DNA from 3 places in the Streptomyces sp. NPDC051913 genome. Region 1 is predicted to be linked to each of the others. Evidence: riboswitches for the same ligand, from Rfam matches in the RefSeq annotation. Region 1 holds a riboswitch; each other region holds the start of a gene.

Region 1 (4,327 bases):
ACGTCCGGCAGCGGTTCACCCGTCCCCGTACGGCGCGCGCAAGAGGTGACCGCCCGCCCGATCGGATGCTCGGACCCCTGCTCCACGGCCCCAGCGAGCCGCACCGCCTCGTCCTCCCCAAGTTGGCCCGGCACCGCGGTGACCTGGGCCACCGTCATGTGTCCCGTGGTCAGCGTGCCCGTCTTGTCCAGGACGACGGTGTCCACGTGCTGCAGAGCCTCCAGTGTCTGCGGCCCGCTCACCAGCACACCCAGCTGAGCCCCGCGCCCGGTCGCCGCCATCAGAGCCGTCGGGGTCGCCAGGCCCAGCGCGCACGGGCAGGCCACGACCAGCACGGCCACGCAGGCGGTGAGCGCCGCCTGCGGATCGGCTCCGGCGCCCAGCCAGAACCCCAGGACAGTCACCGCGAGAACCAGGACAGCCGGCACGAACACCCCGGCGATCGCGTCGGCGAGCCGCTGCGCGCGAGCCTTGCCGGCCTGCGCCTCCGTGACGAGGCGGGTGATCCGCGCCAGCTGGGTGTCCGCCCCGACCGCCCTGGCCTCGACCAGAAGCAGCCCGCCCGCGTTGACGGCCCCGCCGACCAGGGCCGAGCCGGGTGACACCTCCACGGGTTCGCTCTCGCCGGTGACCAGGGACAGGTCCACGGCGGAACTGCCTTCCGTCACCCGCCCGTCGGTGGCGACCCGCTCACCCGGGCGCACCACGAAGACCTGTCCCACCCGCAACTGCTCGATCGGGATCGAACGCTCGCCGTGCTCGTCCCGTACGGACACCTGCTTGGCCGCCAGTTCTACCAGCGACCGCAGCGCCGCCCCGGTTCCGCGCCGGGCCCGGCCCTCCAGGTACCGCCCGGTCAGCACGAACAGCGGGACACTGACAGCGGCTTCGAGGTACACGTGCGCCATGTCCTCGGAGGCGGAGGGCACCAGGCTGAACGACATCCGCATCCCGGGTTCGCCCGCCCCGCCCAGGAACAACGCGTACACCGACCAGGCGAACGACGCCAGGACTCCGAGCGAGACCAGGGTGTCCATGGTGGCCGTGGAGTGCCTCAGCCCCCGCAGCGCCCTGATGTGGAACGGCCAGGCACTCCACACCGCCACCGGGGCGGCCAGGGCGAAGCAGAGCCACTGCCAGTCGCGGAACTGAAGCGTCGGCACCATCGACAGCACCAGAACCGGCACCGCCAGCAGCACGGTGACCAGGAGCCGTTCGCGCTCACGACGAGCCTCGTCGCTCCCGGCCTCGTCCGTCTCCTGGCTGTCACCGTCATCCTCGCTCACGGGCAGTGCGGCCAGGTAGCCGGCCTGCTCGACCGCGGTGACGAGATCCGCCGGGACCATCTCGGCGGGATGGCGGACCCGCGCGAGCCCTGTGGCCAGGTTGACCGTGGCCGTGACGCCCTCAAGCTTGCCGAGCTTCTTCTCCACCCGGCGGACACAGGCCGCGCAGGTCATACCGCCCACGGTGATGTCTGTGACGACCGGACCCGACGCCGGTTCGGTCACCATCACTCATCGCCCCCGTGACTCATCCCGGGCATCTCCCCCATGTCTCCGTCCGTCCCCGACGTCTCGTCCGCGCCTGCGCCGCTCTCGCCGCTGCCGCCGTTCTCCCCAGTGCCGTGCATGCCGGGCGCCACGGGGCCGACCGCGGATCCGACGGCGTAGGACACCGTGAACACCAGGACGAGCAGGAGCAGGAAGCCAACGAGCGCGGGAGGTGGCACCCATCTGCGAGCGGTCGCGTCGGCGGCGCGGGATTGCGGATCGTCGGCCATGCCCGACCTTTCGTGGTCGCATTGAACCGTCTTGTGAATGACGGGAGTTGTAGCCGTACCCTCCAGTAGTCGAGTCGCGGGGAGGTCGAGTTCCGAGGGGCCGCCGTGACCTACGTCACCCCGAGGCGACACCTCGGTCAGAAGGGCGCGAACAGATGAGCAGCCGGACGGCCTGCGCAACCACGACGACGGTCGCGGTCATCAGTGACGTCACCACGGGCAACCTGCGTCGCAGCAGGTGGCCGTCCACTCCGAGCCCGGCCGCCGCGTCGTCGCCGATCACCGGCGCGTCGCGGGCCGTCCCTGGCTGAACAGCCGGATGACGCGAGGGCGAGCGCGATTGTCGGCAGGCACAGGTCGGACCGGACGGCTCCCGCGAGGCTGCCCCTGATGCCGTCGAGCCGGCTCGGTAAGCTGCCCGCTGCGCTGGGCGATGGGGAGGAGCGCGTGCAGCCCGACCCCGATGGCGCTCGAACCGGCACCGACCACGGCGGCCGCCAAAACGCGCGGCAGCCGCAGATCCCGGCCGATCTGGTCCTGGAGCGGATCCAGACCGCCGGTGTCCCCCATGAGGTGACGCACGATCACCTGCCATACGCCACGTGCGGGCCCGTGAGGCGGCCGTCGCCCGCACAGCGCGTGCACGTTGGCGCGGTCCGTGCGACGCGGAGACCACGCGGGCGCGGTGCGGGCCGACTTCCACAGCGAGGAGAGGTGTCTCCTCGTACGGTCTCGGTCCGCCTGCACGATCTCAAGTGTGCTGCGTCACCCTCCGGATCCTGGACGACTCCGGCGCTTGCCCACGGACACCCCGTACGCTGGCCGTGCAGCTGGTTCACCCCGTCCGCCAGACGGGGTGTCGCAAGAGGGAACCCGGTGGGAATCCGGGACTGCCCCGCAGCGGTGAGCGGGAACGACCGCCGTCATACGCACTGGACCCGAAGTACCGGGCCTGGGAAGCGACGGCCAGTAGGTGTCCTCACATTCGTGTGTGAGGACGTGCTCGCGAGTCCGAAGACCTGCCAACTGCCCGTGTGCGAACCCATTCGCGCGCGGACATCTCGGTGACCTCGTGGGCGGGTCGGCGTGCACACCGAACGGACGGCCGTGACCGGTCGCAGGCGTCCGGTGCGTGACCCCTTCGCGCTCTCGTCCCGTTGCCGGGATCTCAGGGATTCATCTCGCGAAGGAGATCTCCGTGACCACCAAGTCCGCTTCCGCGGCAGCACGGGCCACCGTGTACGGCTACCCCCGCCAGGGCCAGGGCCGGGAACTGAAGAAGGCGATCGAGGGCTACTGGACGGGGCACGTCACCGCCGACGCCCTCCGTGCCACCGCCGCCGATCTGCGCGCCGCCAACTGGCGCCAGCTCGCCGAGGCCGGCATCGACGAGGTGCCCACCGGCGATTTCTCGTTCTACGACCACGTCCTGGACACCACCGTCATGGTCGGGGCGGTCCCGACCCGCCACCGCGACGCCTTCGACAAGGACTCCCTGGACGGCTACTTCGCCATGGCACGCGGCACCCAGCACGTGGCACCGCTGGAGATGACCAAGTGGTTCGACACCAACTACCACTATTTGGTACCGGAGTTGGGTCCGGACACGGCCTTCACCGCGAACTCCGCCAAGCAGGTCACGGAACTGAAGGAGGCTGTGGCCCTCGGCCTGGCCGCCCGCCCCGTCCTGGTCGGCCCCGTCACCTACCTCCTCCTGGCCAAGCCAGCACCCGGCGTGCCCGCCGACTTCGAGCCGCTCACCCTGCTGGACCGGCTGCTGCCGGTGTATGCCGAGGTCCTCGCCGACCTGCGCGCGGCCGGCGCCGAGTGGGTGCAGCTCGACGAGCCTGCCCTCGTGCAGGACCGTACCCCCGCCGAACTGAACGCCGCTGACCGCACCTACCGGAACCTGGGCGCGCTCGCCGACCGGCCGAAGCTGCTGGTCGCCTCCTACTTCGACCGGCTCGGCGACGCTCTGCCGGTGCTGGCCAAGGCCCCGGTCGAGGGCCTCGCCCTGGACTTCACCGAGGCGGCCGCCGCCAACCTAGACGCCCTGGCAGCCGTGGGCGGGCTGCCCGGCAAGCGCCTGGTCGCGGGCGTCGTCAACGGCCGCAACGTCTGGATCAACGACCTGTCGAAGTCCCTGTCCACGCTGGGCACCCTCCTTGGCCTCGCCGACCAGGTCGACGTCTCCGCCTCGTGCTCCCTCCTCCACGTGCCTCTCGACACGCAGGTCGAGCGCGACATCGAGCCGCAGATCCTGCGCTGGCTGGCCTTCGCCCGGCAGAAGACGCCCGAGATCGCCGTCTTGGCCAAGGGCCTCACCCAGGGCACCGACAGCATCACGGCCGTGCTGGCCGCCAACCGCGCCGACCTCGCGTCCCGAGCTCACTCTCCCCTCACCAGCGACCCCGCCGTCCGCACCCGAGCCGAAGCCGTCACCGACGCCGACACCCGCCGCACCCAGCCGTACACCGAACGCGCCGCCGCCCAACGCGCCCACCTGGGACTGCCGTTGCTGCCCACGACGACCATCGGGTCGTT
Region 2 (4,327 bases), on a different contig from region 1:
GCCTGCACGGACTTCATGGACACGCTGCACTGAGGTGCGGCGCACCTCTCACAGAGGTCGTCCCATCCGTACGTTCCAGCGGCCCGCCCTGCCGCTGAGCTCGACGGCGGTGAGCGGTGCGACGTCCGTGCGCCAGAACGACGACCTCGGCGCTCCCAGCGCGTGGACGAGCGCGGCGCGGACGATCTCGGGTTCGGCCACCGCGATCGTCCGGCCCGGTTCCGCGGCGAGCGGGTCCAGCCACGCCCCGACCCGTTCGCACAGCGCGTGCACCGACTCCCCGCCGTGCGGCGCCGCTTCCACGTCGGCCAGCCAGCGGGCCAGCGCCTCCGGCTCGGCGGCGCCCACCTCGGCCAGCGTCGCGCCGCGCCAGCGTCCGGTGTCGAGTGCGGCCAACTCCGGTGTGTCCAGGGCGTCGAGGCCGAGTGCGCCGGCCGTCTCCCGGCAGCGCACGGTGGGGGAGACGCAGACCTGACGGGCCGTGGGGAGCGTGCCCGCGGCGGCCTTCGCGAGCCGCAGTCCGGAGTCGTCCAGCGGGCCGCCGTCGTCGAAGCGGGCCTCCCGCAGAGCCGCGCTGATCGCGGGTGAGATCAACATCACTCGGCTGGTCATCGGTCCATTCCCCCGCCCAACATCCCTTCCGTACCGCGTAATTGACATGGCCACAGCGCTTCAGGGGCGCTCGTGGCCGAACCGTGCGCTCTTGGCCGCACCTCTCGCACGCGGTACCTTCTCGTCGATATCGACGACGGTTCGGTGGAAGCCGGTGGGATTCCGGCACGGTCGCGCCACTGTATGCCGGGCACACCCCCAGGGGTGGGCCGGGGGAGTCAGACCCGCCCCGTCGTCCTGTGCACCACCGAGACGGGACGCGAGTTCCCCCAGGAGGTCCTGCCATGGCGCAGACCGTCGCTCAGCCGACAACCAGCTCCACCGCCGTACCCGCAAAGCTGCCGATCGGCGCCATCGTCCCCTGGGCGGTCTTCTTCGGCGTCCTGATGCTGGTCCTGCTCTACTTCGTCGGCGCCGAACAGGGCGCCACCTCCCTGCTGTCCGGCGAGGGAGTCCACGAGTGGGTGCACGACGCCCGCCATCTGCTCGGCTTCCCGTGCCACTGACGGCGGCGAGGAAGCGTATCCGCGCATGAACTCCGCAACTGTCAGAAATCTCCTGGTCCGCGGCATGCTCGCGGGCCTCGTCGCGGGCCTGGCCGCGCTCGTCGTCGCGTACTTCCTCGGGGAGCCGCGCGTCGATCAGGCCATCGCCTTCGAGGAGAGCCACGCCCACGAGCACGGCGGCGAGGAACTCTTCAGCCGTACGCTCCAGTCCACCGCGGGCCTGTCCACCGGTGTCCTCGTCTACGGGGTCGCCTTCGGCGGCATCGCGGCGCTCGCGTACTGCTTCGCGCTCGGCCGGATCGGCCGCTTCGGGCCGCGCGCCAGCGCGCTGCTCCTGGCGGTCGCCGGACTGGTCGCGGTGTACGTCGTGCCGTTCCTCAAGTACCCGGCCAACCCGCCGGCCGTCGGTGACCCCGACACGCTCAACCAGCGGACCGCGCTGTTCTTCCTGATGATCGTCCTCAGCGTGCTGCTGACGGTGGGGACCGTCATCCTGGGCAAGCGTCTCGCACCCCGCCTCGGCAACTGGAACGCCACCCTCGCCGCGGGCGCGTTCTTCGTCCTCGTCGTCGGTCTGGCCTACGCGTTCCTGCCGTCGTTCAACGAGGTGCCGGAGCATTTCCCGGCCGCCCTGTTGTGGCAGTACCGGCTCGCGGCACTCGCCGTGCAGGTGACCCTGTGGACCGCCTTCGGGCTGGTCTTCGGGCTGCTGGCGGAGCGGCAGCTCGCGCCGAAGCCGGCCGAGCGGTCGGCGGGTGCCGGCAGTCAGCCGACTCCCGTCGCCCACTGAGCAGTTCAGCACCGAACGGGCCCCCGCCACGCGGGGGCCTTTTCGTATGCCTCGGTACCGTCTCGCCATTCCCTATTTCTGGAACACGTTCTACCGTGTGCGCCGACAGGACCGGTTCCGGGGAGCCTGGAGGCGCCGTGCATCTCGCATACACACCCGAGCAGCAGCGGCTGCGCACCGAACTGCGCGCTTACTTCGCCGAGTTGGTGCCGACCGACGCCAACGCCCGGCACGGCGACCGGCGGGAGCAGAAGCGCTTCTACCGCGAGACCGTCCGCCGCCTCGGCGCCGACCGCTGGCTGGGCGTGGGCTGGCCGAAGGAGTACGGCGGCCGTGGCCTGACCGCGATGGAGCAGTTCATCTTCTTCGACGAGGCCGCCCAGGCCGGCGTACCGCTGCCGCTGATGGCGCTGAACACCGTAGGGCCGACGATCATGCAGTACGGCACCGACGAGCAGAAGGCCTACTTCCTCCCCGGAATCCTCTCCGGCGAGCTCGACTTCGCGATCGGCTACAGCGAGCCCGACGCCGGCACCGACCTCGCCTCCCTGAAGACGCGCGCGGTACGCGAAGGGGACGAGTACGTCGTCAACGGGCAGAAGATCTGGACCACCAACGGCGACACCGCCGACTGGGTCTGGCTCGCCACCCGCACCGACCCCGACGCCCCGCCGCACAAGGGCATCACCATGCTCCTCGTGCCGACCACCGACCCCGGCTACTCCTGCACCGTCATCAACACCCTCGCCGGCCACGACACCACCGCCAGCTACTACGAGGACATCCGTGTCCCCGTCGCCCGCCGCGTCGGCGCCGAGGACCAGGGCTGGCGGCTGATCACCAACCAGCTCAACCACGAGCGCGTCACCCTCGCCGCCCACGGCACCATGGCCATCCGCGCCCTGCACGACGTCCAGCGCTGGGCCATGGAGACCAAGCTCGCCGACGGCCGCCGCGTCGTCGACCTGCCCTGGGTGCGCCGCCGACTCGCCCAGACCCATGTGAGGCTCGACGCGATGAAGCTGCTCAACTGGCAGATGGTCCACGCCGTGCAGAACGGCACGCTCACCCCCCAGGACGCCTCCGCGGTCAAGGTCTACGGCTCCGAGGCCCGCCGGGACGCCTACGCCTGGCTCATGGAGGTGGTCGCGGCCGCCGGCGCCCTGAAGGAGGGCTCCGCGGGCTCCGTGCTCCACGGCGAGCTGGAGCGCGGCTACCGCTCCGCGGTCATCTTCACCTTCGGCGGCGGCAACAACGAGATCCAGCGGGAGATCATCTCGTGGATCGGTCTGGGGATGCCGAGGGTTCGGCGTTAGCCTGCGGGTATGGGAGATCCCGGGCTGTTCACCCCGAACTCGGTGACCTGGCAGTTGCACGGTGACCCGATGATGTGGGTCGCGGGCGTCCGCGCGCTCTACCTCCAGGCCCTGCATCCCCGTGCCGTGCGCGGAGTCATGCAGAACTCCGACTTCCGGCAGGACGCCTGGGGCCGGCTGCTGCGCACCGCGAACTTCGTCGGCACCACGACGTACGGCACCACGGCGGCGGCCGAACGGGCGGGCGCCCGCGTCCGGAAGATCCACAGCATGCTGTCCGCGACCGACCCCGACACCGGCGAGACCTACGGGGTCGGCGAACCCGAGCTGCTGCTGTGGGTGCACTGCGCCGAGATCGACTCCTATCTCCAGGTCGGGCGCCGCTCCGGCTTCCACCTCACCGACGAACAGGCCGACCGCTACATCGCCGAACACCGCGTCAGCGCACGGCTGGTGGGCCTCGACCCCGACGCCGTACCCGCGAACCAGGCCGAGATGGCCGCCTATTTCGAGAAGGTCGGACCCGAACTCGCCGCCGGGCCCGAGGCACGCGCGGTCGACGAGTTCCTGCTCCGCCCGCCGACGCACCCCCTGCTCGTCCCGGCGCGCGAGGTGCTGTGGCGGCGCGTGGCACACCTGGCGTACGCCGCTCTGCCGCCGTACGCCCACGATCTGTACGGCAGGCCCGCCCCGGAACCCGCCGCCGTCACCCGCCAGTTGCGTCGCACGGGCACCCTGTTGCGCGCTGTTCCCGCACGTCTGCGCTGGCAACTGCCGCCCAAACACATCCTGCGCGCCATGTCACGGCTCGGCCCCGGCTCCCGCCCGGCACCGTACAAAGTCGGGAGATAGCTCGCCATACTGGACGGGCCAGGGGCGGGCGACTTCGACGGGGGCGATCGCAGCAGATGGGGGACAGCAAGCTGATCCAGGGCCGCTACCGATTGCTCGACCTGATCGGACGCGGCGGCATGGGCGAGGTGTGGCGGGCCCGCGACGAGTCGCTGGGCCGCCAGGTCGCCGTGAAGTGCCTCAAACCGCTCGGCCCCTCCCACGACCAGTCCTTCACCCGCGTCCTGCGCGAGCGGTTCCGGCGGGAGGCC
Region 3 (4,327 bases), on a different contig from region 1:
GACGCGACTCCGGAGCAGGAGACCAAGGTCTCCAAGCTGGTGTCCCTGCTGGTGAAGGTCGGCGCGCTGGTCTTCGTCCTGACCATGGACAAGACGGTCGCCATCAACTTCCAGCTCCTGGGCGGCATCTGGATCCTCCAGACCTTCCCGGCCCTGGTCGGCGGTCTGTTCACCCGCTGGTTCCACCGCTGGGCCCTGCTCGCCGGCTGGGCGGTCGGCATGATCTACGGCACGGTCGCCGCGTACGGCGTCGCCTCCCCGACCCAGAAGCACTTCGGCGGCTCGTCGAAGGAGATCCCGGGCATCGGCGAGATCGGCTACATCGGCCTGACGGCCTTCGTGCTCAACGTCGTGGTCACGGTGGTCCTCACCTTCGTCCTGAAGGCCCTCAAGGCCCCCGAGGGCGTCGACGAGACCAAGCCGGAGGACTACACGGCGGACGCGGGCGACCCCGGCGTCCAGGTCGAGCTGCCGCCGGCGACCGCGGGCACCTCGCACTGAGTGTTTCCCTGATCAGCGGGCCGCCGGAACATCCGGCGGCCCGTTGTCGTGCAGGTCGGGCACACTCGCTCCCATGGACATCGAGATCCGGGCAGCGGAACCCGGCGAATACGACACCATCGGCGAGATCACGGCCCAGGCCTATCTCCTGGACGACCTCCTGGCCTTCGGTGAGAGCGACTGGTATCTGGGCGAGTTGAGAGACGTCGCCAAGCGGGCCGCCTCCGCCGAGGTACTCGTGGCCACCCTGGGCGGCGAGCCCGTCGGCACCGTCACCTACGTCGCCGCCGGCGGTGCCATGGCCGAGCACGCCCGGCCCGACGAGGCCGTGATCCGCATGCTCGCCGTCGGCCGCGCGGCGCGTGGCAGAGGGGCCGGCGAGGCCCTCGTCCGCGCCTGCGTCGACCGGGCGAGGGCGGCGGACGGCTGCACGGGCATCGTGCTGTCGACCCAGGAGATCATGTACGCCGCCCACCGCATCTACGAACGCCTCGGCTTCGTCCGCGCACCCGAGCGCGACTGGCAGCCGATCCCGGGTGCGGAGTTCACGCTTCTCACCTATGAGTTGACGCTCTGAAGTCGCCGCGACACAACATCTAGGGGTGCCACCCGAACCCGGCACAAGATGTATGCTCATGCTCGCTGTCGCCGCAGGGGAATCCGGTGCGAATCCGGAACTGTCCCGCAACGGTGTACTTGTGCATGTCTTGTGCGTGTACGGGAGTCAGTCCGAGGACCTGCCGACAGCGTGCCCAGGCCGCCGTGGCCCGGGTGCCATGACGTCCGGGCCTCGTGGAGTGGGCCGGTGGACGCGACGCCGTGTGCGCTCGTGCTGCCCCCTGCTCTCCGCCAGGCCCCGTGCCGAGCGAGGGAGAGCCCCCCAGTGACCATCGCGCCAGCCGATCCGGCTTCAGCGGTCCAGGCGGAGAACGACGGTGCCGGTACCGCCCTGTTGCGGACCCTGACCGAGCTGACCGCCGACCTGCCCGACGCCGACCCCGGACGGGTCGCCGCCGCCGCGCTGCGCGGCCGCTCCGGCCGGGCGGACTCCGATGGCGGCGCGGAGCTGCGCGAGCTGGCGACGGAGGCCGCCGCCGGTCTCATCTCCGAGGACCCCGCCTACTCCCGGCTGGCCGCCCGGCTGCTGACCATCAGCATCGCCGCCGAGGCCGCCTCCCAGGGCGTCACGTCCTTCACCGAGTCGGTCGAGGTCGGCCACCGCGAGGGCCTGATCGCCGACCGCACGGCGGAGTTCGTACGGGTCCACGCGGCGCGGCTCGACGCGCTGATCGACCCGGCCGGCGACGACCGCTTCGGCTACTTCGGGCTCCGCACCCTGCACAGCCGCTACCTCCTGCGGCACCCGATCACCCGCCAGGTCATCGAGACGCCCCAGCACTTCATGCTGCGCGTCGCCTCCGGCCTCGCCGAGGACGACACGACCCGCGCCCTGGACGAAGTCGCCGCGCTCTACGGGCTCATGAGCCGCCTCGACTACCTGCCGTCCTCCCCCACGCTCTTCAACTCCGGCACCCGGCACCCCCAGATGTCGTCCTGCTACCTCCTCGACTCCCCGCTGGACGAGCTGGACTCCATCTACGACCGCTACCACCAGGTGGCACGGCTGTCGAAGCACGCCGGTGGCATCGGGCTGTCGTACAGCAGGATTCGTTCCCGCGGCTCCCTCATCCGGGGCACCAACGGGCACTCCAACGGCATCGTGCCGTTCCTGAAGACGCTGGACGCGAGCGTCGCCGCGGTGAACCAGGGCGGTCGGCGCAAGGGTGCGGCCGCGGTGTACCTGGAGACCTGGCACTCCGACATCGAGGAGTTCCTGGAGCTGCGCGACAACACCGGTGAGGACGCCCGGCGTACGCACAACCTGAACCTCGCGCACTGGATCCCGGACGAGTTCATGCGCCGCGTGAACGCCGACGCCGAGTGGTCGCTGTTCTCCCCGGCCGACGTGCCCGAGCTGGTCGACCTGTGGGGCGAGGAGTTCGACGCCGCGTACCGCAAGGCGGAGGCGGCGGGGCTCGCCAAGAAGACCATCCCGGCCCGTGACCTCTACGGCCGCATGATGCGCACCCTGGCGCAGACCGGCAACGGCTGGATGACCTTCAAGGACGCCGCCAACCGCACCGCCAACCAGACGGCGCTGCCCGGCAGCGTGGTCCACTCCTCCAACCTCTGCACGGAGATCCTGGAGGTCACGGACGACGGGGAGACGGCGGTCTGCAACCTGGGCTCGGTGAACCTGGGCGCGTTCGTCGACCAGAGGACCGGCGACCTCGACTGGGAGCGGCTCGACGAGACCGTCCGTACCGCCGTCACCTTCCTCGACCGCGTGGTGGACATCAACTTCTACCCGACCGAGCAGGCCGGCCGGTCGAACGCGAAGTGGCGCCCGGTGGGCCTGGGCGCGATGGGCCTCCAGGACGTCTTCTTCAAGCTGCGGCTGCCCTTCGACTCGCCGGAGGCCAAGGCTCTCTCCACACGCATCGCCGAGCGCATCATGCTCGCCGCGTACGAGGCCTCCACCGACCTCGCCGAGCGCAACGGACCGCTCCCGGCATGGGAGAAGACCCGTACCGCCCAGGGCGTCCTGCACCCCGACCACTACGGCGTCGAGCTGACCTGGCCGGAGCGCTGGGCGGCGCTGCGCGAGCGGATGGCCACCACGGGCCTGCGCAACTCCCTGCTCCTCGCCATCGCGCCCACCGCCACGATCGCCTCGATCGCGGGCGTGTACGAGTGCATCGAGCCGCAGGTCTCGAACCTCTTCAAGCGCGAGACGCTGTCCGGCGAGTTCCTCCAGGTCAACTCCTATCTGGTGGCCGAGCTGAAGAAGCTCGGCGTCTGGGACGCACAGACCCGGGAGGCGCTGCGCGAGTCCAACGGCTCGGTGCAGGGCTTCACCTGGGTCCCGCAGGACGTCCGCGACCTGTACCGCACGGCCTGGGAGATCCCGCAGCGCGGCCTCATCGACATGGCCGCCGCGCGCACCCCGTTCCTGGACCAGTCCCAGTCGCTGAACCTGTTCCTGGAGACGCCGACCATCGGCAAGCTCTCCTCGATGTACGCGTACGCCTGGAAGCAGGGCCTGAAGACGACGTACTACCTGCGTTCGCGCCCGGCGACGAGGATCGCCCGCGCCGCACAGGCAACTGTCCCCGTACAGCAGGCCGCTGACCCCGATGCGATCGCCTGCTCCCTTGAGAACCCCGAGTCCTGCGAGGCCTGCCAGTAATGAGCTCCACCCAGAAGAACCTGCTCGACCCGGGCTTCGAGCTGACTCTGCGTCCCATGCGCTACCCGGACTTCTACGAGCGCTACCGGGACGCCATCAAGAACACCTGGACCGTCGAGGAGGTCGACCTCCACTCGGACGTCGCCGACCTGGCCAAGCTGACGCCGGAGGAGCAGCACCTGATCGGCCGCCTGGTCGCGTTCTTCGCGACGGGCGACTCGATCGTGGCCAACAACCTGGTGCTGACGCTCTACAAGCACATCAACTCCCCCGAGGCGCGCCTGTACCTGTCGCGCCAGCTGTTCGAGGAGGCAGTCCACGTCCAGTTCTACCTGACGCTCCTCGACACCTACCTCCCCGACCCGGAGGACCGGACGGCGGCCTTCGCGGCGGTGGAGAACATCCCGTCGATCCGCGAGAAGGCGGAGTTCTGCTTCAAGTGGATCAACGAGGTCGAGAAGCTGGAGCGCCTGGAGTCCAAGGCCGACCGCCGCCGCTTCCTGCTCAACCTCATCTGCTTCGCCGCGTGCATCGAGGGCCTGTTCTTCTACGGTGCCTTCGCGTACGTCTACTGGT

Evidence for each region. Region 1 has a riboswitch for cobalamin ahead of metE (5-methyltetrahydropteroyltriglutamate--homocysteine S-methyltransferase). Riboswitches for the same ligand answer to the same signal wherever they lie in the genome.
Region 2: it holds a riboswitch for cobalamin, as region 1 does, so the genes downstream of both, ACIHIX_RS14465 (CbtB-domain containing protein) here and metE (5-methyltetrahydropteroyltriglutamate--homocysteine S-methyltransferase) in region 1, are expected to answer to the same signal.
Region 3: it holds a riboswitch for cobalamin, as region 1 does, so the genes downstream of both, ACIHIX_RS01165 (ribonucleoside-diphosphate reductase subunit alpha) here and metE (5-methyltetrahydropteroyltriglutamate--homocysteine S-methyltransferase) in region 1, are expected to answer to the same signal.

Annotation. Positions count from the first base shown of each region.
Region 1 covers NZ_JBIUCI010000008.1:322,323-326,649, forward strand. The annotation lists gene ACIHIX_RS25730 (heavy metal translocating P-type ATPase) at 1-1,514, opposite strand, end outside; gene ACIHIX_RS25735 (hypothetical protein) at 1,514-1,783, opposite strand; cobalamin riboswitch at 2,598-2,825, shown strand; gene metE (5-methyltetrahydropteroyltriglutamate--homocysteine S-methyltransferase) at 2,982-4,327, shown strand, end outside.
Region 2 covers NZ_JBIUCI010000004.1:415,668-419,994, forward strand. The annotation lists gene ACIHIX_RS14455 (ferredoxin) at 1-33, shown strand, start outside; gene ACIHIX_RS14460 (histidine phosphatase family protein) at 49-612, opposite strand; cobalamin riboswitch at 707-859, shown strand; gene ACIHIX_RS14465 (CbtB-domain containing protein) at 897-1,118, shown strand; gene ACIHIX_RS14470 (CbtA family protein) at 1,144-1,908, shown strand; gene ACIHIX_RS14475 (acyl-CoA dehydrogenase family protein) at 2,046-3,224, shown strand; gene ACIHIX_RS14480 (oxygenase MpaB family protein) at 3,234-4,076, shown strand; gene ACIHIX_RS14485 (tetratricopeptide repeat protein) at 4,133-4,327, shown strand, end outside.
Region 3 covers NZ_JBIUCI010000001.1:255,379-259,705, forward strand. The annotation lists gene mctP (monocarboxylate uptake permease MctP) at 1-501, shown strand, start outside; gene ACIHIX_RS01160 (GNAT family N-acetyltransferase) at 575-1,078, shown strand; cobalamin riboswitch at 1,101-1,261, shown strand; gene ACIHIX_RS01165 (ribonucleoside-diphosphate reductase subunit alpha) at 1,385-3,751, shown strand; gene ACIHIX_RS01170 (ribonucleotide-diphosphate reductase subunit beta) at 3,751-4,327, shown strand, end outside.